One region of the Paenibacillus sp. 4624 genome, then DNA from elsewhere that is predicted to be linked to it. Evidence: riboswitches for the same ligand, from Rfam matches in the RefSeq annotation. Region 1 holds a riboswitch; each other region holds the start of a gene.
What was found. A riboswitch is a leader RNA that binds a small molecule or an ion and turns the genes downstream of it on or off. The one in region 1 is predicted to bind cyclic di-AMP.

Region 1 (5,764 bases):
CAGGGTGAGCTAACGACGCTGAATGGTCAGGTTATCCGGACTTAGGGGGATTTTGCTTGAACTTGCAGCTGTATATATGATACTTTATACCTCATAGGATAGGCTTGGGAGGTCAAATCATGGACGTATTAAAACAACGAATTTTACAAGAAGGTGTCGTCATCTCGGATCAGGTATTGAAACTGGATGGTCTTCTGAATCATCAGATTGATCCTGCATTAACGATGGAGATGGGACGGGAGTTTGCTGCTCGTTTTCGCGAGAGTGGAGTAACTCGGGTGATTACTGTTGAATCATCAGGGATTCCGGTTGCTTTTGCCGCAGCGCATGAACTGGGGGTGCCTTTGGTATTTGCCCGCCGCAAAAAAACGCTTCTGGCCGATCCTGATGCCTACTGCGAACGTGTACCATCCTTTACGAAAGGGATCGTAACGGATATTATGGTATCTCGCGAATACATTCATGAGAATGACCGCATTTTGTTCATTGATGACATTATTGCAAACGGAGATGCCGCCCGCGGCGTAATTAAAATTATTGAGCGTTCCGGCGCAGAGCTTGTGGGATTTGGTGTTGTGGTTGAGAAGAGCTTCCAGGCTGGTGCCCGCACCATCCGTGAGCAAGGAATTCCAGTAGAAGCTCTTGTGCGCATTCGTTCACTAAATAATGGCACCGTGCAATTCGACGATAATGAAATGTGACTTTTTGAAGGAAATTGGGCCTAATTTTTGAACTATCACTTTGCATGGCCTTAGATTTCCTTTATAATGGGGTTATGTTAGGGAGAGGAGGCAACACCATGGGGAACCAACCGGCAACAGATCAATTTTTTATGAATAAGCTGGCGGAATCGAAAGTTCATTTTGAACGTGCCCTGGATTGTAAACATACGGAATTCGATGACCTTTATCCCTATATGATTGAACATCCTCAATTTTTCTGGTACAAACGCTATGTTGCCTGGTCAGAATTACTGACGATTGTAGGCTTGTGTGAAGAGTTGTCCTTCTCTTGGAAAGAACAATTTACACCGCACCAAGTGGAGTACCTTGAAGAACGTGTGATGTCCGCCAAAGTGCTTGATTTTTGGTTCGAGAAGAACGACAGCAAAGAGCACGCTCAGCGGTAACTCTCAGTCGGGATATTTTTCGAATGACATGACAGTCCAATACAGTCACGTGAGACCTAAATGACCTTTCATTTAGGTCTCTTTTTGTAAAGAAATTTGAATATAGGAGTCTAAATATGATTAGTGATACAGAGTTGGATGCCCTGCGATTGTCAGGGGAAAAGGTAAGAGTGGTGCGGGATGAGCTCGAGTCTAACGATGTAACTGGCATCGTGGTAGCCTGGGATGATGAACAAGTGCTAATTCGCAGACAGAATCGCCGTGTCGTGAAGCTGGACCGTCGGTACCGCTATCAGTTGTTCAGTGAGCCTCGTCAAAGTGATCTTAGCATTTAATGGTGGGGTACTTCGCATGACGGATCTGAATTTGATAAAAACAATAAAATCATGCAAAGAGAATTTTTCGATAACAAAATGTTTGGAATTACCATCAAGATCAGGCATATTTGCGACACACGCGAGAGAAGATAGGTACAGTGGAACAATTCGCTGTATTTACAGCCGAAAGGGTGTGCTGCAAGCCATGACATTAATGAATGATAAAGTTCATGCTTATAAGGATCAGATTGGCGCGTTAAGTGATGTTCTCCCGGAAGTGGTGAAATCGTACCATGAATTTACGGGCGAATGCTTCCAGCCGGGTGTGCTTGATGCCAAAACGAAGCAGTTAATTGCGCTAGGTATCGGTTTGTTCGCCAATAACGAAGTCTGCACGTTCTATCATGTAGAGGAAGCAAGGTCAAAGGGAGCGACCGATCAGGAGATCATGGAGACGGTAGCTGTCGCAGGAGCTGTAGGGGGCGGACATGCCTTGTCACAAGGGGCAATGCGTGTGCAAAAGGCGTTGCATTAGATTCTGATTTTAACATCAAAAAGGAGGTCTCGGGTTAAACCGGAACCTCCTTTTTATTGTTGCTGCTTATGTCGGTGTGAAATGGACTTGCTAGAAGTCTGCTTAGATTTTACCCAACATTTTATTATACATAAATTGGCCTGTCACCCGTCTTGCGGTTACATAACGATCACTGAAATACGGATTGGACAACTTGGTGACGCTGACACCTTTGCTGCTGGAAGCATGTGCGAATTGACCTCCGCCGATGTATACTCCTGTATGTGAGATGCCTCTACCTGTTGTGTTGAAAAATACCAAATCTCCTGTTCGAATATTTGCTTTGGAGACAGGTGTTCCGGCTTTGGCTTGTTGTTGCGATGTGCGTGGCAATTCAATGCTGTATTTGTTAAAAAGATATCTCATAAACCCGGAACAATCGAAGCCAGCCATGGTTGTGCCGCCCCATTTGTACGGGATACCTGTCATATTGTTAACCACCGTATTAATTGTGCTTGCCTCTGTGCTTGTTGCCCCGGATGTAAATAGTACAGCAGCTCCAAAAATAGAAATGATCAGTTTTTTCAAAATCAATGTTCTCCCTTCGATGCCTACGGAGTTAGCTAAGGGTTCGGTAGAAGGTTCCCTATATTTCCTATGTATAAGAATAATTCACCCAAAATGGTTCCCCCGTTTTCAATCCTGAAACTCGGCAAATGAATAATTAAGTTTTTGTAACTATTTGAAACTATATTGCATAAATGCGTAATTGTCAAACCCATTTAAAACACTTCATTTAGCCTCAATGTTAGCGGAATTCTCGATTTTATAGAGAAATAAGTCGACTTTAACGGGAATATTGTTTACAAAAAAGTAACTATTTTTTCGTCCTTTTTTTGAAAAGATCAGGAAATGGATTTTGGTCTGAATTTATATTGCAATATAAGTAATTTATTCTATTATTATGATTTTATTATAACTAGATTTGCAACAAATAAAAGTCAGATGAGAAGGAGGAATATCCATGTCTGCCTCGTTTGCAAATGCAAAACCTGAAATTGAAAGCGCTACTAATATTATTGAGAAATTGTATAGGGAAAACTATCTCAGTATGAAGCAAAAAGCATATTACATGACTCACGATGCATCTACTGCAGAGGACTTAGTTCAAGAATCTTTCGTCAGACTTTTCGATAAAAAGCAAACCTTGCTTATGCTTGCCGCGGATCAACAATATTGTTATATGGTGCGAACCGTCCACAATGTAACTCTCAATTATGTAGAAAAACAAAAAAAGAAAAGGCGATGGATACATATTTTTAACAACGAGAACGACATGGATAACATATTAGACGTATCACCAATTCCTGAACAATGCTATGAACGAAAAGAACAATCTAAATGGATGGAACAATTGCTGAAGTCATTACCCAGACGTGATCAACAACTTCTGCGTAACAAATATTTACTTGGTTTGGCTGATAAGGAAAGCGCACATCTTTTAGGCTTAGCCGAAGCTAACATATCAACTTCAGCTAACTACTCATTTACATCTGGTCCAATCGGGATCACAAATCCAATTGTTGAGAATCCGAATAATCCTAAAAATGTAACGATTAAATTATCTTATAAAGGCGCTGGGATAGGAGTAACGTTCCCGTTAGGTTCTAACAATTCAATATCTAATGGTTCCAACGCCTCCTGGAGATTAAATAGACAATACACGGACTTCCTAAACAAAAATGGTTCAGAGTTGGATGCTTATTATTTGGAAGGCACAACGAATATCACTGGAGCAGGAAAGACAACTTCAGTTTCCAGTAGTGCCACGGTGAAGATCGGTGCACTGTACTATTTCGGTGATATTCCTGCCCAAGATGTCGTATTTACGGATTCGTTCTCGATTCCCTCATTTACGGCTTCTGTAGTCAGTGAATAAAACATATATTGCAAGAATAAAAATGAATAAGTGTTTAGAATGAGAAGTTCAAGAGGCTGCTGGAGAGCAGCCTCTAAAGCTTGTGAGTTAATGTATTAAATATGACTTGGCTATTTCGAGGAGGTTATTCACGATGAGAAAAGCGCTAATTATTATCTTGGTCGTCTTTACGGCTGTAATGACAGCGAGCTGTTCAACTGATAACAAAGAAGCAGCAATGAACGAATTACGTTTGCAGCAACAGGGAACATATAGTGGCTATGTATTTTGGAACGTGGATTCAGACTTGACTACGTTGAACAAACAGTTATTAGGAATTGTAAATACAGATGAAGTGATGTCTTCCCTTCGTTTCAGCAAGCTGAATTTTATAAGTATGGGGGATACGTCGCAAAAGTATAATTATGTAAAAATGTTCGATATTGATAAAAGTCCAACATTACTGATCTTTGACACAGAGAAAATGATTCTTAAAACCAATAACTTCGAGGATATTTATACATTAGCAAATAAATTAAAACAAAAATAAAAAAAGAGTTTATTTAATGAATAATCTATATAGTCCTGTTGCAAATATTGACAAAATTTATTTTTTCGCATAAATTGATTTTGTGACCATATTTTGGTTTTAAATCATTTTTATTGTTCTATATGTAAATTAATGATTTATGGGAGGTGGAAGAGCTACAATTGAATCGCTCATAGTGAACATAAAACAAGATAAAAGATATGACTATATAGTAGGGAGGAGCGTGTTGTTTAGTGAAAGCCAAAAAATTAGTAACATTTGTACTGGCGTGTTCTATGGTATTCTCCGTAGCAGGAATGGCGGCACTTCCTGTACCAACGGTATCGGCAGCTGATGCATCTGGCACAACGGCGAGTATGTCCGATATCTTAAAAAATCAGCGCCCGGATGGAGGCTGGAGAAAAGATTACAGTCAGACGTCAGGTGAATGGGCCAAATCAACGATCGATAACAAAGCTACATACTCAGAAATCAGAAGACTAGCAAGTGAATTCAAAAAAACAAATGATCCGCGATACTCTGCTGCAGCGATCAAAGGAATCAACTTTTTGCTTAATATGCAGTACTCCAATGGCGGCTGGCCTCAAGTCTATCAAAGTTCCGGTTATCATAAACATATTACCTATAATGATGATGCGATGATTAATGTAATGTACATGCTTGATGAAGTCGCAGGACGCAAGGGGAACTTCTCCTTTATCGACAGTTCTCTGGCGAATCGCTGTAAAAATGCGGTTTCCAAAGGAGTCGATGCCATCCTGAATACCCAGGTGGTATCCGGTGGGAAGTTAACGGCTTGGGGACAACAACATGATTCCAGTTCACTTAGACCAGCGGGAGCAAGAATCTATGAAGTACCTTCATTAACGGCGGGTGAGAGCGTAAACATTGTGAAGTTTCTAAAGACCAGACCGGCTAATTCAAGAATCACTGCATCCATCAAAGGTGCCGAAGCCTGGTTTAACAAAGTCAAAATTACAGGATATCGGTATGAGAGAGCAAATGGGGATAGCCGAATTATTGCCGATTCCAGTGCATCACCGATCTGGGCGCGTTTTTACGAACTCGGCACGGACAAACCTATTTTTGTTGGACGTGACGGAGTAGTGAAATATAAGTTAAGTGATATTGAGAAGGAAAGAAGAGGCGGTTATGCATGGTACGGTAACTGGCCGTCCAAGCTATAGTAAACTTTTTATTAACCGAATCTTCTAGTAAGTCACTGCTGACTGGTATATAAGTTTGTTTGAAGCAGGACTAATGGGTGCGAATCGGACACATATCTGATTCGCACTTGTTTGGTGATGAATAGATGTGTGTGTTGACATGTTAAACT
Region 2 (5,764 bases), on a different contig from region 1:
CAACGTATACACGAGGGGCAAACTGGTGCTGCTCGGCATTGAACAGCAAGTCGGAGCAAAGACCATGGAACGAATCCTTTCGACGTATGTAAAAAAATATCGTTTTAAACATCCCGCAACCGGTGATTTTCAAAAGGTGGTTGAACAAGTCACCCGCACCTCCTGGGCGGATTACTTTGACCAGTACGTCTACCGCAATGGCATGGCCGATTTTGCTGTGGAGAAGATCAACGTTTCTACTATAGAGAAGGACGGCAAAAAAATGTACGAGTCCTCTGTCACCATTGCCAAAAAAGGGAGTGACTTCCCCAAGGTCCCTGTTCGGATTGCGTTTGAGGACGGCCATACCGTAACCAAACACTGGGATGGCCGCGAGGAGCGCATCACCTACAAGCTCACGTATACATCTCCTGTCACCTGGGCCATGACCGACCCTTTGTATGACATCGTGCTCGAAAATCGCCATATGAACAATTTCCTGAGAACCGGACTGGACGAGCAAGTCAAATCCCGCTGGAACATGAGTGCTACGAAACTAATTGAAGCCGTATTCGGAGGTCTGTCATGGTGAGGTGGAGACAGTGAAAGCAAAAATTCGTGAAGGTTGGTTTCTCGTCCGTCAGCATATGTTTATTGCGGCACTCTTGTTTATCTATCAATTAATTTGGGGTTACTTCATCTATCGATTGGTTCAATCCGCCGTCGTTCCTCTATTGCTACGTTATCCAACGGATGATGTCGGCGAGCTAAGCACACTTTTATTCAAAATGGAAAGCCAGCTCAGCCTGTCTGGTCCGGAGGTCCAGCGCTATCTGTGGATTCTGGGTGGCATGTTATTGCTTCGCCTGCTGATCAGTCCACTTATTCAGGCTGGGTTGCTCTACTCCCTGCAACATTATCATTCTACAGAAGAACGCATTCCTTTTGTTCGGGGCATCAAAAAGTTATGGAAACCGATGCTGCTGCTGCACACCATACGCACCGTTCTCATGTTCTTGCCTGCGTACTGGCTCCTACCCAAATTGTATTCTACAATAATGGACAGCTTCCATTCTCTCCATTTATTACTTCCCGGTCTTCCGTATGCAGTAGGCTGGGTTATCTATGGCTGGGTTGTACACCATGCAGTGCTCTACATGCAGTTTGGCATTTCTGACCCGGAAGCAGAAGGGCGAATCCACGGAACGCTCAAGGGACTATGGATTGCTGTACGCCGCATCTTCGCTGTCATCGGCATTACGGTGGTGTTGGGAGTTGTTCATTTGTTTGTCTTTGGTGCATTCACTTCTGCCTCATGGTTCCTGACAGGACTATCCGGACTGATCCTGCAGCAATCGTACCCGCTTGCCCGAAGCGTACTTAGTATGTGGAAAGTATGTAGTCATTTCCGTTTATGGCAGTCCACATCCACCCGAAATGAAAATCATATACGTTGAACTAAGATGTTACACACAAGCTGAGATCGCTTTCAAAAATAAAAAAATGTTACCATCTCATGTGAAACATTTCATTCGTTATTGCGTATAAATACGCAAACCTCGACCTTTCCCCGTCAAAGGTCGAGGTTTTTTTTGCTAATTTTACTGCTAAACGTTGCCAAAGCACTAAGCCTCTGGTACAATAAGCGCAGTGAGTTTTTAGTAACAACTTTGTAATCTTTAAATTCTTATTTGTAACAACTTAAAATTAAATCCTTAAAATTAAATTTTCTTTTCATTTTTCAGGTGCATAACTAGCATAGCCAAATTCCTGGCACCTGGGAAGCGGGGGAACCAGTTATGGGTGAATTGATCTTGAAACAGAGGGATCATAGGGGACCTTCAACCGAATCCTTAAGCTAACCTCGCAGGCGTTGGAAGGGGTATATCACTTGTTTAAGAAGAAACTGACCGCAGCAGTACTTAGTATCACATTTGCATTATCACTTGGAGCAGGCAGCGCATTTGCAGATTCTAAGATGGATAAAGTTATCGATTCAGCAATGGGAACTACATACAAAAGCGGAGGAACAACGCTTGACGGTTTTGACTGCTCCGGATTCACACGGTATGTATTCGACAAATTAGGTATTGATTTGGCTCGTCAATCTAGCTCCCAATACGACATGGGGGATTCCGTATCTCGCATGGAGATGAGACCTGGAGATCTGGTGTTCTTCAACACAACCGGTAAAGGTGTATCACACGTAGGCATTTTTGTAGGAAGTGGCAAGTTTGCACATTCTTCTTCTTCCAAAGGTGTAACGATCAGCTCTTTGAGTGAGAACTACTGGGCTAACCGCTACGTTGGCGCTAAACGGATCATGAGCACGGACGATTATGAGTCACTGGCCCTTGAATAGGTACAAGCTGTAATCAACATGATGTTGGAACCATGTAACTATACTGTAACGAAATACGAAGTATAAACAGAACCGCCCGGTACATTCTCCGCAGGAATGTATCCGGCGGTTTTTTTAATGCATTCTGAATCTGTGTGGTTCCTCATGCTGTAAGTCATGGTGTATATGTGAACCAACAGATTCGTCTTCTTTCGTTTGTCCGTGCCCTTATCATGTTTTTACCCAGACCGTTATAATATAAACGGAATGATCCAGACTTTTGTTTCAATTTTTTTCTGACCATTGGCAGACTTGCCAAATGAACAGCTCTTTTGTAGAGTGAACAAAGAACGGGTAACGGAGAAAGGAGCATGCACTGTTATATGAAGAATGAAGCCCCTTTGACGTTTCATGTGGTGCCTATGCAGGAGGATCAAGCTGAACTCATATGTAGCTGGCAATATGATCCGCCATACAATATCTACAGCTGGCTGCCTTGGGAACAAATGAAAGCACTAGAAGTCGAGTTTGGCGATGCGCAGCTCAGACAAGAACAATATGCCATTATCCTGGATCAACATGAACAGGTTTATGGATTCGCACAATATTTTCCGCTCCAGCATGTCACACGTATTGGTCTAGGGATGCACCCTGATCTCTGTGGTCAAGGTCACGGCAAAGCATTCGTTACTGCGATCGTACAAGAGGCCATCCGCCGGAATCCATCCAATGAGATTGATCTTGAAGTTTTGACTTGGAATAACCGCGCCATTCAGGTATATCTAAAGAGCGGATTCGTCATTCAGGATACATATGAGCGTCAAACCCCAAGTGGTTTAAAGCCCTTCCATTGCATGGTGTATGAAGGCCCAAGATAGTAAACCCCCGATTAATCGGCTTCAATTTGTCTCTCTTTTGTGATTAGTTTAAAAAATTACCACAAAATGCTATGATGTAGCGACAGCTTCCGTTATAATGATAGGGATAGTTTGAGTTAGATGATCTTTCATTCTGGAGGGGACATAAGGGATGCACAAATGGATCATGAGCGGGGTATTTTTTGCAGCATGTGCTTTAGCTATTGTTTTAATGTTTACGCTTCCAGGCAAAGAAGAAGTGGCTCAGGAAGCCAAACCAACCATGCCTGAAGTAGCTATGGACGCTGGACAGGCTGAGACACTAGTGAAAGCCAATTGTATCTCCTGTCACGGTGATCAGCTTCAAGGTGGCGTAGGCCCAGCTCTTGCAAACATTGGCAGTAAGGACGATGTGGAGAAAATCTATTCCACCATTGTCAAAGGTAAAGGCGGCATGCCTTCATTCAAAGGCAGACTGCAAGACGAGGAAATCGCCCACATTGCAATGTGGCTTGCAGAGAAGAAATAAGCATTTCTGCGCGTAAGGTATCCAATGTATCAAAGAGGCTCTTGTCCTCCCGTTGGGGAGACAAAAGCCTCTTTTGGTATGCATTACAAACATCATCCTGCAGACGACGTTGCAGCAGATTATTACGTTCTCATTTTCTCAAAAGCTTCGTTGTACTGCTCAGCTTCTTTGATGTCTACCGATGTAATGCCGCCTTCATCCCAAGACGTAAGACGCAATGTAACCGTTGTATAATCAATAGTAATAAAAGGGTGATGATTGAATGCTTCCGAAATCGCAGCGACTTCATCTACAAAAGCAATCCCTTTCATATAGTTAGAAAACACAAATTTGCGGACAATCCACCGTCCCTCTTCCAGTTCCCAGCCTTCCAGCCTTCCCAGATGAGCTTCGACTTCCTCTTGCGTAAAAACCATGCGTTATCTTCCTCCCCATATGATGAGACATCGCGGACTTACATCCACATGACCATCGGCACCTTTGCATGCTGCCCATACAGCCTTAAAGGCAGGCCACCGCCCAGCGGCGCCTTTTTCATGAGTATCATCTTACCACGTCAAAGCACCAAAATCCATAGAACAGACGGCTCAGTGCCTTGAAGCGCAAGGTTTTATCGTCGCTACATTTTTTTTAAATTAGAGGTACAAAGGTTAGCTCTTCTTCTCCGATCAAAATATGAATCCGGTGTTGGTCTTTATCATGGATCACCACACCGCTTCCAACCGGAATGACGGATTCCTCTCCAAGCGCGTAGAACAAATCCTCAGCCAGCGCTTCGTCCACCTCCAGCTGTTCCGGCTCCCCTAGTCTCCCCCACTCTTCTGCATCCATTTCAAAGAAAACATAGCGATCCGGGATGCGTCCAATAGCCACCGTTAAATCTGTCAATATTCCTTCATAATCACGTCCATGCTTTACGCCCATTGACTTTTCACTCCCACTCACCTTGTAAAAGGCGGATTTGATCTTATTATACCTGAAAATAACCCTTAAAAAAAAAGCCCCTCTGGTCGATAAATACTATACATGACCGTTTCATTCGTTTTCAGCAACCATGGAGGTTGCCAAACATGCAACGGATTGCGGCACAATGTTCGTCCGGAAGCCCGAATTCTGCCGCTTGAAAGGATTCAATTTTATCTCATGGATGAGGTGTATGATGGAAATTTCAACGATTATCGGACTAGTTTTAGGTTTAGTCTCCCTTGTACTTGGTATGTTTCTGAAGGGTGCTCCGCTGGTCAACCTCGTTAATAACCCGGCAGCATACGTTATTATCTTCGTTGGTACGGCAGGAACCATCTTTATGGCGTTTCCTATGTCTGAAGTTAAGAAGATTCCGAAGTTATTCGGTATCCTTTTCAAAAAGCAACAACTGATTGACCGCGTTTCTCTGATTGGCACATTTATGGACTGGGCTTCCACTACCCGTCGTGAAGGTTTGCTCGCTCTGGAATCAAAAGTAGAAGAGATCGATGATCAGTTCCTTCGCAGCGGCATGCGGATGATTATTGACGGTAACGATCAGGAATTCGTCAGTGATGTACTGATGGAAGATATTCATGCAACCGAAGAACGACATCGCGGCGGCGCACTGATCTTCGCTCAAGCGGGGATGTATGCACCAACACTCGGGGTTCTCGGGGCCGTTGTAGGTCTGATTGCGGCACTCGCCGACCTTAGTGACATGGAGAAGCTCTCTCATGCGATTGCAGCGGCATTTATTGCAACCCTTCTTGGTATCTTCAGTGGTTACGTGTTGTGGCACCCGATGTCCAACAAGCTGAAGCGGATGTCCAAAAAAGAGATGGAGATCAAGTTGATGATGGTTGAAGGACTCTTGTCGATTCAATCTGGCGTATCTACTATTGCCATCAACCAAAAGTTATCTGTATTCCTGACACCTTCCGAACGTAAACAACTGGAGGAGAAGGAGGGATCATCAGGTGAAAAAGGGTAAAAAACACGAACCGCACGAAGAGCATATCGATGAGAGTTGGTTGCTTCCCTATTCCGACTTAATGACCTTGTTGCTCGCCTTGTTTATCACCCTGTTCT
Region 3 (5,764 bases), on a different contig from region 1:
CCACTTCATAGGTAACTAAAGACACTTCGCAGATATCCCCAGGAGCAAGCTGGAGCATCGTTTTTTCCACTTTGGGCGGCTCGGGCTTTGTTAGTATTCCTTTAATACGTTTCCATACACTCATGCCAATTACTCCTGTTCCTTATCTTATCGGCTTACAAGCACGCTGCAATAATCAATGCGCCTACGATATGCAAAGCGCCGGAGAACAATCCATACCCTGTCTTACCTTGTTGTATTCCCGTATCCAGATCCAATGTGGCCCATTTGCGAATCATAAAGTGAACGACACTTTCCAGAATCAATAAAATGATGAAAGATACGACTGAAACAAGCAACGCTTCTCCAAGATGTCCTGCTGTTGAGATGGATGTTGCAAGCACGTATCCTTGCGCAAATAACTTCATCACCATCCGGGTCGTGACTGCCATATTGCCAGCTTTAACTTCTGCAAAATCCTTGTATTTCGTAAAGAGTGAATCCACATACATCAGTACAAACAGCAAAACCGAACCTGAAAACGTCCAGACCAGCATCGCCAAAATGTTCAAATCCATTTACACAGCCTCCACTTATCAACATGATCCGCATTTAAAAGCGAAGGAGAAACGCTGTTCCCCTCCGCTGGTTAACCCTGCTGAACGCCAAGGTGTTAGTTTTTATTTTCGTACTGTTTCATGAGTGCAGCAAGTTCATCCTCAACAGCCGCATCTTTACCAAGTTTCTCAAATTCCTCGTCAAGTGATTTGCCTTTGGAAGACATTTCGTTGCTTGCTTCAGCCTGAGCTTCCATCTGCATCATTTTCTCTTCCATACGTTTCAGGCCAGCACTTGCCGTGTCTGAGCTAAATCCATTCAGTGCTTTGTTGATTTCGGTTTGTGCTTTGGCTGCGTTATAACGAGCGACCAGCGTTTCGCGTTTATTTTTCATCTGCGTTAATTGTTTGCGCATCTCATCGAGTTTACCACGAAGATTGTCTGCGGACGCTTTGTTTTGATCGTAGCTGGCTTTGTATTCCACCATTTTCTCTTCCGCTGCTTTTTTCTCTTCCAGAGCGCGGCGAGCAAGGTCCATGTTCTGTGCACGCGCTGCCGTGTGAGCCTGCTCTTCACGTTTTTTCACGAGTGCTTCCTGTTCCTCGAACAATTGCTTGAACTTCTTCTCGATCGCGATTTGTGCGGCTACTGCTTTCTCTGCATCTTCCAGATCTTCTTGCATGTCACGGATATATTGATCCGTCATCTTGATTGGATCTTCAGCTTTGTCGATAATCGCATTGATGTTAGACATTGTCAGGTCACGTAATCTTTTAAAAATGGACATTAGGTTATTCCTCCCAGTGGATTGTGCATTGTATATAAAGATACATACGTTACAATCTGCAACTCGTTTCAATTTTACAAAAAAAAATTAAAACTTGATGACCACATCTAATATTAGGAGGATTACCACTTCAGATTTCACTTATCCAGACATTTAACTTTTGACTTGTTACCCGGAGAGTTCTACACTATTTTTTTATTCAAATGTTCATCCATTAGTCTCTCAGCAGTCAGCACGATCTCATCGATCTGCACTCGTGTAATGCTGTCAAAATGAATGCCCATAATAACAGTTACCGTAACTTTCAGTTGCAGAGCCGCTTTGCGAGCAAGACGCTCACATAGTTCTTGTTCCTTATGTCCCGGAATATGTACCGTCGTTCCACTAACCCGATCATGGTCAACATAGAATGTAGCTACAGCCCCAATATGAGCTTTACCACCCGTAACCAGAAATACCTTGTCCTGCCCTGCCTCGAAAACCTCTAAACGAATCGACTTCAAATCATATGTACTCATCGTCTCTCCACCTATCCTTCTCTATATGTTATATATGGTGGAATTATGGCTTTCATGACCTGATGATGCAATGAAACTTCTCACACACGCATAAAAGAAGCATGCAGCGGGCATACCATAGAGAACGCAATTTTGAAAAAAGGAGGCCGTTAACATGCGAATACGCCTCGTCTTGCTCGCACTCGTTACCATTATATGTTCTGGGGTTTATACAGCTCCTTTAGCCCCTGCTCCTGTGTCTGCTGCTTCATCGGAGGAACCTTCTGCAAACCCCAGTGATACACCGGCTTCTGACTCAGGTGTTAGAGAAGAACAGTTGACTCTAGGCCAACTCCGGCAGAAGTACGCAGATACGTTCAAAACCAATGGCCCTTCCACCAAACAAGTTGCGCTGACTTTTGATGATGTGCCGGATCCGAGATTTACGCCGCAGGTACTTGATGTATTAAAAAAATATAAGGTTCGTGCCACCTTTTTTGTTGTCGGCAGTCGTGCAGAGAAACACCCGGACTTGGTGAAACGTATGGTGAAAGAAGGACATATCGTCGGTAATCACAGCTACAATCATCCTGAATTCAGCAAGTTATCGATGACTGCCTTTCGCAAACAAATAGTACATACCGGCGATATTATTCACCGCCTGACGGGATATACGCCCAAAATGATTCGTCCTCCATATGGGGACATTAACGAAGAACAGTTGCGATGGGCTGCAAAACAGCACTACAGCATCGTGAATTGGAATGTGGATTCTCTCGATTGGAAAGGACTAGACAAGGAAAAGGTAAAACATAATATTCTGACCGCGGTGAAACCTGGTTCCATCGTATTACAACATGCTGGTGGCGGTACAGGTTCGAACTTGAAAGGTACAGTAGAGGCTTTGCCCGAGGTTATTGAGGAATTGCGAAACCGTGGGTATGAATTAGTTACATTGGACGAGATGCTTAAACTTCCAAAAGAAAAACAATAAGTAATAAAACAGGGTGTCTCTCTACGTAATCATGAATCGTGCCTATCATGATTACGCAAGAACACCCTGTTTATGTTAATTCTCTATTCAACTCATCCCCCATATACAGACAGGGGAGGGTTTAAGCCTTATTTTAAAATGTACAACTCAATATCCTGAAAACCAAACGAACTAACAAACTGTTTGCTCCCAGGGATAAAGATGTCAATGCGATTTCCCTTTATTGCGCTACCTGCATCCAAAGCCGTTGCTACGAAAGCCTGTTTCGGCAATCCAGGGTGCGTATGACCTGTCACCAACACCTTGGTTCCAAAAGGAATAATCTTTGGATCCACTGCGATCGTGCCGAGTTCGAGCGGGTTGCCAAAATAATCAACGGGGCCCCATCCACCGTTCTCGGATGCATCCGCGGAATACGCTGTTGCTTTAACATTCAGCGTTTTGCTGTAGTCAAACGTTTTTCCCCAAGCCTGTACAACTTTATTATCTGTATTCACATCCAGGCTTGCAGCAGTAACCGTTTTTTCCTGCGACTTCGCTTGAACCGGTGCCGCTTCTACTTTGTTTTCGTTACCTGGGATTGTAATTTTCAAACCACCATAGATGTTATAAGGTGAGATGTCTTTATTCGTTTTAATCAATGTGTTCATGTCAACGCCGTATTGCTTAGATAAGGTGAAGAAGGTATCCCCTTCTTTGGCCACATGAACGGAATCCGCGTGAGCCGGGACGGCTTGAATGAATAGAATGGATGTCAGTAGTGCGATGGCAGTTTTGGCTAAACGTTTCTTGTTATACATGGTCTTCCTCCCTCATGATGCCTGCGAAGTTAGTTGTCGGATTCGGATGGAGGAGCCCACCCTATAGGCTGTACGTGACACGCTGAAGCATTATGTATTCCTAATTCACCCCAAGCAGCATATTTCTGATATGCCTTCATATGTCTGCATTGTTACATCCCCCGCACTTCCGCTTCGGAAGTTTCGGCAGTCTTGAATATATCACAATTTTGTAACCTAAAGATGTAGTAAATGTTTCCATTTGGCGTTTTAATTCAATATACAGGTAACAGAAAAGTTACTTTTTCGGCTCTACCTTTTCTGCAAACAACAAAAAAGCGTTACCGGATCTTTCAATCCGATAACGCTTTTATTCTTTGATTCTATATAAAGAATGGGATGAATTAAAGTACTTTTGCAAGAAAGTCTCGAGTACGCGGATGTTTTGGTGCTCCAAACACTTCATCCGGGGTACCTTCCTCAACGATGACACCGCCGTCCATAAATAGAATGCGGTCACCCACCTCACGCGCAAAACCCATCTCATGCGTTACAATGACCATCGTCATTCCGCCTTCAGCAAGACGTTTCATGACTTCCAATACCTCTCCAACCATCTCCGGATCAAGGGCCGATGTAGGCTCATCAAACAGCATCACATGCGGCTGCATCGCGAGCGCTCTTGCAATGGCAATCCGTTGCTTTTGTCCACCGGACAGCTGGTTCGGATATACATCTTTTTTGTCCGCCAAACCGACTGTCTTTAGTAGATCCTCGGCAATTTTGTTAGCCTCATCCGTGGATTGTTTTTTCACCTTGATCGGAGCAATCGTGATATTTTGCTGAACCGTTTTATGAGGGAACAGATTAAAGTGCTGGAACACCATGCCCATCTTCTCACGTGTAGCATTAATATTATGCTTGGGATCAGTAATCGATACACCTTCGAAATCAATCTGTCCCGATGATGGTTGCTCCAGCAGGTTCAGACAGCGCAAAAATGTACTTTTTCCCGAACCCGAAGGACCAATAACTACAACGACCTCACCTTTGCCAATCGTCACGTCAATGCCTTTCAGGACATCGTTTTTACCGTATGATTTGTGTAATTGTCTAACGTCTATCACTTGCACCCAACTTCCTTTCCAATCGTCCGAGCAGCTTGGACAGAATAAATGTCATGACAAAGTAAATCGCTGCCGCAATAATGAACGGGTTCAGACCCTGGAACGTAAGATTTTTGACTACACTTGCCTGATACATAATATCCACCATGCCAATGACGGAAATAATCGATGATTCTTTAATGATCGTTACGAACTCGTTACCAATGGCTGGCAAAACGGCCTTAAAAGCCTGCGGCAGAATAATATAACGCATCGCTGCGCCTCTGCCCATCCCCAGTGAACGAGCTGCTTCCAGTTGACCACGATCTACACCTTGAATACCGGCACGGAAAATCTCGGCGAGATACGCACCGCTGTTAATAGAAAGCGTCATAATCCCTGCTTGAAGTGCTGAGAAGTTAATACCGAAGGTTAAGGACACCCCGTAATAGATAATCATGAGTTGTACCAGCATTGGCGTCCCGCGGATTACCTCTACATAGGTTGTACCAATCCAGCGGAGAATCGCCATATTATGAAGACGGAACAGGCAGATAATCAGACCGATAATAACTCCGAATAATACGCCCAGAGCCGACAACAGAAGTGTGTAACCGATACCTGTCGCATATAAGCCTTTATATTCCCAAAACAGTTGAAAAATGTTTTGAGATTTGTTGACTTTATCAGCCATCAAGAGACTTGCTTCCTTAACCATCTCGTTGATTTTATCTTCGCTTTTTAATCGCTCTAAAGTTTGGTTAACAGCGGTTAACAGCTCTGTGTTGCCTTTACGAATCCCGACAGCAGCCTCAGCCTGTTCTTCGTCAGGAACTGCTGCAGCAAGACCGATAATGTCATCCAGGTAGCCAGCGGCTACGGTATCTTCTACAATAGCTGCGTCAACACGTTTCGTTTGCAATTGAAGCACGATGTCGGAGATTTTATCCAGTGAAGTCAGCTTTGCACCAGGGATCTTTTGTCCGATGGTTTCTTGAATGGATCCCTTTTGCACACCAATTTTAACATTTTCCAGTGATTTCATGTCCGGATATTTATCCTTG
Region 4 (5,764 bases), on a different contig from region 1:
GAACAGTCTTTTATTAGTGAATATATCGAGTTTACTCGTTATCGTAAATTTAAAGAGAGTAAAGATGCCGGAAACTATCGTTACCAACCTGAATTGGAATACGAAAATAAGTCAGAGCTGGATGAAAGGTGAAATGGTTTCTGGAACTCCCGACGCGCGTGTGTCATATGCCTCGTGGAAAGAGTAGATGAAAACCTCCAGTGGTGCTAAAACAGCATGGAGGTTGTTTGTGTTAAAATGTTGATTATTACGGTTGGAAGGCGGTTCTTGCATGCAGTCAATCTATGAGCGAATTGAACACCTGATTGCCGAAAGAGGGATGACGAAGAAGGCCTTCTGTGAACAGCTGAAGATAAGCACAGGCAATTTGGGTGACTGGAAACGTGGTAAATCAATCCCAAGTACCAATAAACTGATTGAAATTGCTTCATTTTTTGATGTGAGTCTGGACTGGTTAATGATTGGGCGTTTATCGAAGGAAGCCATTGTGCGGGAAAAGCGGGAAGATTATTTTTTTAACGTGTTGCGGCAAATGAATTGCCAAGAGAGTGAATTATCGACTGTAGAACAGTCTTTTATTAGTGAATATATCGAGTTCACTCGTTATCGCAAATTTAAAGAGAGTAAAGATGCCGGAAACTATCGTTACCAACCTGAAACGGAAGACGAAAATAAGTCAGGGCAGGAAGGGACGTAATTGCCTCTGGATGACAAAAAACCTCCATTTGTGCCGCAGGGAATACCTTTGGTACAAATGGAGGTTTTTTATGTAGAAATATCCGTTTAGTGATGCTGATCAAGAATGCTGGAGTATTGGGGGTACAACTCACGGATACACTCTGGGCAGATGTCATGAGTAAACTCGGCGGAAGTGTGTTTCTCCAGATAATGTTCAACGCTGCTCCATTCGTCTGATTCATCCTTGATGTGTTTGCAAACGGCACAAATAGGCAGCAGTCCATGGAGGGTGCGAGCTTCAGTCAAGGCTTGTCGCAGCTGAAGCTCTGTCTGCTTCTGTTCTGTAATATCTGTGTGAGCAACCAATGCGAGGTCGGTATCTAACGCAGGCCCATCCTGTAAGGGAGTAAGTTCTACGCGAAACCATTTCTCTTCATTGTGTGGTGTGGTAACAGAGATGTCGTATGTATGGGTTTTGTTAAAAGGAACAACGTTATGTCTCAGATACCTCGCGAACTTGGTTGGATAGTGGTTTTTCTGTTGTGCTGCCCAAGCTTCCATCAGGTGAAGATAATGATTGTGGCGGCTGGCTGCGTGTAAGAAAAGTTTATGAAGTCCGTGCTGCCAGGCGCGATTGCAGCTCCGTATCATCCATTGATGATCAATAATGATCAACTGATGCTTGGTGGCCTGGAATGATAGGCTTTCTAGGTCGGATGTAATAGGTCTCATGGGAGAAGTCCTCCTTATGATGGATGAAAGTGTTCTTATCTCAGTTCCTCTGGTATGTTCAAAATGTCAGCGACCTGATGTCTGAATCGGGTTGCTTTGCGTGTGCCATGAATAAGGTTGGATAGACGGTAAGGAGGAATGCCGTGTTGTTCACAAAAGGTTTTCTGGTCGACCTGAAGTTCGGTTAGCCTTCGTTTGATAGCCCATCCGAACGGAGTGACTGGCTTTTTCTTGTTCAATAGGGTTCACCCCTGAGTAGATTTTATAGTATTCAGCAGGTTGTTCTTCGTGTAAAATGGATAGAAATACGTGCTGTTAATTCCATTATATACGTAAATTCGTCATCTAACAATTAAAAGATACGGAAATAAGTGTATTTTTTGAATTATTATGACGTAAATACGCTTTTTGTAATTGGATAAAATATAAAAAACACGCCAGCAAGGGGATTGCGGCGTGTTTTTGGTGTGCTCTGAAGAGAGGGAGAGAGGAGTGTGGAATTTATGCTCTGTAAGCATGGAGGCCTGCTCCAAGCATATGGAAGCTGGGGAATAACGACTTCATAGACATGGACGTAGGGTGCACATGTGCATCCGGTGAGGAGGCACTCACGGTAGTCCATTCATCCTCAAGGTCTGCGGTCAGGCGAGCCAACAGTTCCCGAGTGGTATTTTCACTTAGAGGTATAACTTTGCTAGCTTCGGATACACACGCATTCATGGCTGAATGCAAGTAACCGAGAACCGCCTCCTCGACGGGGATGTCGAGGTGGTGGTTGATCCAGGCGTGAACGGTGGGGAGACAGCCTACTGAATTGTATTTTGCGAAGATTTGTTCAAGTGGGCTAAAGTCGATCCAAGGATGCAAGGCGCGAGAAAGTTTGATTAAACGTTTGCCTATGATTGTTGCTTGCTCTCTCAGTTCAGGAGGGGTTCGCTGTACATGCACAAGTTTGTCGATCAGGGCAATCCGCCAAGTATCCTTATGATCTGTTGCGGTATATATCCCCTTGATGGCCATACCTTCGAGACGAACGAGACTGGGGTGTAACTGGCAGCGCATAAACGATTCGAGTTCCTCGGCTGTTCGAATGGTGCCTTCCTTGATGTGAGTGTCCATGCCGAAGAAATGGGTGAATCCTCCCACTTGGACAGAGGGATCAAGCAGTTTCGCATAATCGAGCAGCTTATTCCCGCGGTTCACGATCTTTCGCCTCCTGTACTTTAATGTGTTAGTTTTAATTACACAAATTATTTTTTCTTAAGTTTTATGTGTAAATCCGAATTATATGATATATATATTCACATAAACATCCGTATTTTGTCAATGGTTTATGAGAAAATAAAGACTTTATTAGATATGCATCGCTTATTGTGTTAACTAAAGTTACATGATTATTCTATCTGTGTTATATATTCATCTTTAAAATCATTTTGGTTCTTTTTACCGAATCGGATTAATGATATGTGTTTTTCGAGGAAATATGACTACATTTTGCAGGGGGGAGATTGGAATGGAAAAGGGGTTTTTTAGAATTAGAGTAAATCCGATTGTGATGAAAAAAATAATAAAGTGAATCATAAATGCTTTACTTTTGTTTGAGAATCCGGTATAATCAATTCTGTTGCCGATAATTTACGACATGCGGTCGTGGTGGAATGGCAGACACGCTATCTTGAGGGGGTAGTGGGCGTACGCCCGTGGAGGTTCGAGTCCTCTCGACCGCATTATTATGAAGTGTTACCGTGGGAAGCTTTCCGTGATGGAGAGCTTCTTTTTTTTTGTTGTCACATCGAAACAAGGGCGAATTATTAAGGATGTGCCTCAAAAGAGGGGGTAAAAAATCCACCTAAAAGCTTGAGCAGTGTCGGGCTCTTTGCTTTGTAGGTGGCTTGTTTTTGTTCGTTCGAACGTCTACATTTTATTTGTTAATCAGCTTCTGAATATCCTCTTCGATTTTATCCGGTGTAGTCTGTGGAGCATATCGTTTCACAACTTTACCGTCTTGATCGACAAGGAATTTGGTGAAGTTCCATTTGATGGCTTTGGAACCGAGCAAGCCTGGTGCTTCTTTCGTAATGTGCTGGAAGAGCGGATGAGCGCTGGAACCATTGACGTCAATTTTTTCAAACATAGGGAAGCTTACGCCATAATTCATCTGACAGAATTCAGCAATATCGTCGGAAGATCCTTTTTCCTGCGCGAACTGATTGCTTGGAAAACCAAGTACTTCGAACGGTGCATCCTGGAATTTATCCTGCAACTCTTGCAATCCCTTGAATTGAGGTGTTAGTCCACATTGGCTTGCGGTATTCACAATTAACAACACTTTGCCGCGATATTGGGACATCTCAATTTCTTGTCCGCGGAGGGTGTTTACTTTGTAATCATAAACTGACATGGGGAAAGCCTCCATCCTTTTATTCTTAATATACTTATTATATTTTAAACAATTAAATAATGCAAAATTTATTTTGGTTTACCGTTGTTATAACCATTAACTTGCTGGAGTCCCAAATGGATAAGAGATATATGAATCAATTTTTGTGCGGTTGAGAATTAGATAGATTGGAAGAGAGGGATGGCGTATAACCTTATTGTAAGCGTTATTATCGCTGGTTATTGCCGGAAATCTGGCGATTCGGTGATCTGTATGCACTTTACATGATCATGGCACGGGTGTATGATTCATAGCGTAATTTGAATTTTAATTAAATTGTACCTGAAAAACGAAACAAACGATAATATCGATCGGTCTTATAATCAAGATGTACGAACGATGTTTTAATCGCTGAGTTTCCATTCATTGTGGGTGGAAAACGGGGGAACCAACAGAATGGGCTGTATGACAGCAGCAGACATTCATGGGGTGAATTTTCCGGTGAAAGCTGGAAATAGGGCGACTCTCGCGCCCGAATCCGTCAGCTAACCTCGTAAGCGTTAAAGGGAGAGGCAACAAACCGCACGCTGGTTCATGGCGCATTTGTCATGGATTATTTAAGAAGCGTTTCGGAGGCCTTGGTCCCCACGCTTCTTTTTTGTTGTCTTTTCACGCCAAGGGAGGAACAAAGAATGGATAAAGAGATGATTTTGGTAACCGCTCCAAATGAAGCAGGACGTAAATTTGTGAAATTGCTGATGTATAAAAAAATGCCATTTGCCGTTCTGACGAACAGTGCTGATGAGGAGCGCAAACTTCGCCGTATTGGCGTAGAACACGTCATCCGTATGAATACAGCAGCTGCTGAGAAATGGTTTTTGCCGCAAGGCAGTGTAGGCAATGTGTTTATTTTTGAGAACAGTTTGAACTTGACATGTCGCTATCTTCAAATTTGTCGCTCCTGGACATCGAAGTCCTTGTGTGTGATCACGGAGCAGAGCCATCCTAAAGGGATTTATCGTGGAATGGGCGCGGATAAAATTGTGTATTCACTGAATGGAGAAGTTGGGTTCCTTCTCAATAGTTGCAATAAACCGGAAGCTGAAGTGAGTAGCTTGTGATTGACATTGATCCCAGGTAGGACGCCTGTTATAATTGCAGGTATAGACTAACGGAATTTGAGGAGACTCATGCTTGTCGTGAGTCTTCTTTTTTTATGGAAACTGTACGGTAGTATAGAAGCTAGGGGTAACCTGTAGCTTACGAGGAGGAATCAGCGTGCCGGATATTGCCGGATTGAAGTGGTTGTTTTTTGATGTGGGGGATACGCTGGTGGATGAATGGGAGCCAGTAGATGATATTATTGGGCAGTTCGTTCGTGAGGCTAATGATTACGGCTATCCAGTAAAGATTGAGGCGGTACGAGAACTGTTTGCTACCTGTTACCGTAATTATGAACAGTGGCCTATGAAAGTAGCCATACGTACATATATTCATGATGAAGACCACCGCATTCAGATTCAGAACAAGCTGAAATTCCATAAAGAATTGGAGCAACCGTTTCCTTCTGCAACCAAGGTGCTTGAACAGCTTTCGGAGCATTATCGTATTGGCATCATTGCGAATCAGAGTCCTGGGACTGAAGCAAGGCTGGAGAGCTACGGACTTCGTAAATACGTTCATGTTTTGGCCTGTTCGGCAGAAGAAGGGGTGTCCAAGCCTGATCCGGAGTTGTATGCAGTTGCTCTGAAGCAGGCTGAATGCTTGCCCGAAGAAGCGGTTATGATTGGTGATCGAATCGACAATGATATTATGCCAGCACGTAGTTTGGGCTTACGCACCATTCGTATTTTGCAGGGGTACGGAAGGTTCCAGCCAGAGCTTTCGGATGGCGAGCGTGCAGACTGGACGGTTGAGTCGCTCGATGAACTTCTACCCCTGCTACTACCTGATAACGATGCTAAAGAATCCTTG

Region 2: linked by a shared signal. The riboswitch ahead of ABIE27_RS29890 (C40 family peptidase) and the one ahead of ABIE27_RS11925 (C40 family peptidase) in region 1 are both predicted to bind cyclic di-AMP.
Region 3: linked by a shared signal. The riboswitch ahead of ABIE27_RS09235 (3D domain-containing protein) and the one ahead of ABIE27_RS11925 (C40 family peptidase) in region 1 are both predicted to bind cyclic di-AMP.
Region 4: linked by a shared signal. The riboswitch ahead of ABIE27_RS22080 (hypothetical protein) and the one ahead of ABIE27_RS11925 (C40 family peptidase) in region 1 are both predicted to bind cyclic di-AMP.

The regions. Positions count from the first base shown of each region.
Region 1 is NZ_JBNDJR010000004.1:335,558-341,321, reverse strand. It holds gene ABIE27_RS11945 (xanthine phosphoribosyltransferase) at 120-701, shown strand; gene ABIE27_RS11940 (hypothetical protein) at 800-1,129, shown strand; gene ABIE27_RS11935 (hypothetical protein) at 1,246-1,464, shown strand; gene ABIE27_RS11930 (carboxymuconolactone decarboxylase family protein) at 1,652-1,981, shown strand; gene ABIE27_RS11925 (C40 family peptidase) at 2,084-2,548, opposite strand; cyclic di-AMP (ydaO/yuaA leader) riboswitch at 2,554-2,685, opposite strand; gene ABIE27_RS11920 (RNA polymerase sigma factor) at 2,985-3,899, shown strand; gene ABIE27_RS11915 (hypothetical protein) at 4,033-4,428, shown strand; gene pelA (pectate lyase) at 4,662-5,615, shown strand.
Region 2 is NZ_JBNDJR010000023.1:15,571-21,334, reverse strand. It holds gene ABIE27_RS29900 (M1 family metallopeptidase) at 1-571, shown strand, start outside; gene ABIE27_RS29895 (hypothetical protein) at 582-1,436, shown strand; cyclic di-AMP (ydaO/yuaA leader) riboswitch at 1,730-1,867, shown strand; gene ABIE27_RS29890 (C40 family peptidase) at 1,871-2,341, shown strand; gene ABIE27_RS29885 (GNAT family N-acetyltransferase) at 2,704-3,198, shown strand; gene ABIE27_RS29880 (c-type cytochrome) at 3,350-3,706, shown strand; gene ABIE27_RS29875 (4a-hydroxytetrahydrobiopterin dehydratase) at 3,829-4,122, opposite strand; gene ABIE27_RS29870 (hypothetical protein) at 4,337-4,630, opposite strand; gene motA (flagellar motor stator protein MotA) at 4,866-5,666, shown strand; gene motB (flagellar motor protein MotB) at 5,653-5,764, shown strand, end outside.
Region 3 is NZ_JBNDJR010000003.1:350,711-356,474, reverse strand. It holds gene ABIE27_RS09260 (DUF4178 domain-containing protein) at 1-124, opposite strand, end outside; gene ABIE27_RS09255 (DUF350 domain-containing protein) at 156-557, opposite strand; gene ABIE27_RS09250 (PspA/IM30 family protein) at 653-1,324, opposite strand; gene ABIE27_RS09245 (hypothetical protein) at 1,507-1,842, opposite strand; gene ABIE27_RS09240 (polysaccharide deacetylase family protein) at 1,997-2,815, shown strand; gene ABIE27_RS09235 (3D domain-containing protein) at 2,944-3,615, opposite strand; cyclic di-AMP (ydaO/yuaA leader) riboswitch at 3,618-3,814, opposite strand; gene ABIE27_RS09230 (amino acid ABC transporter ATP-binding protein) at 3,999-4,721, opposite strand; gene ABIE27_RS09225 (ABC transporter substrate-binding protein/permease) at 4,708-5,764, opposite strand, start outside.
Region 4 is NZ_JBNDJR010000010.1:180,968-186,731, forward strand. It holds gene ABIE27_RS22045 (helix-turn-helix domain-containing protein) at 1-132, shown strand, start outside; gene ABIE27_RS22050 (helix-turn-helix domain-containing protein) at 272-697, shown strand; gene ABIE27_RS22055 (hypothetical protein) at 784-1,410, opposite strand; gene ABIE27_RS22060 (XRE family transcriptional regulator) at 1,446-1,649, opposite strand; gene ABIE27_RS22065 (urease accessory protein UreF) at 1,912-2,613, opposite strand; tRNA gene ABIE27_RS22070 (tRNA-Leu) at 3,055-3,137, shown strand; gene ABIE27_RS22075 (glutathione peroxidase) at 3,332-3,811, opposite strand; cyclic di-AMP (ydaO/yuaA leader) riboswitch at 4,190-4,365, shown strand; gene ABIE27_RS22080 (hypothetical protein) at 4,483-4,911, shown strand; gene ABIE27_RS22085 (HAD family hydrolase) at 5,069-5,764, shown strand, end outside.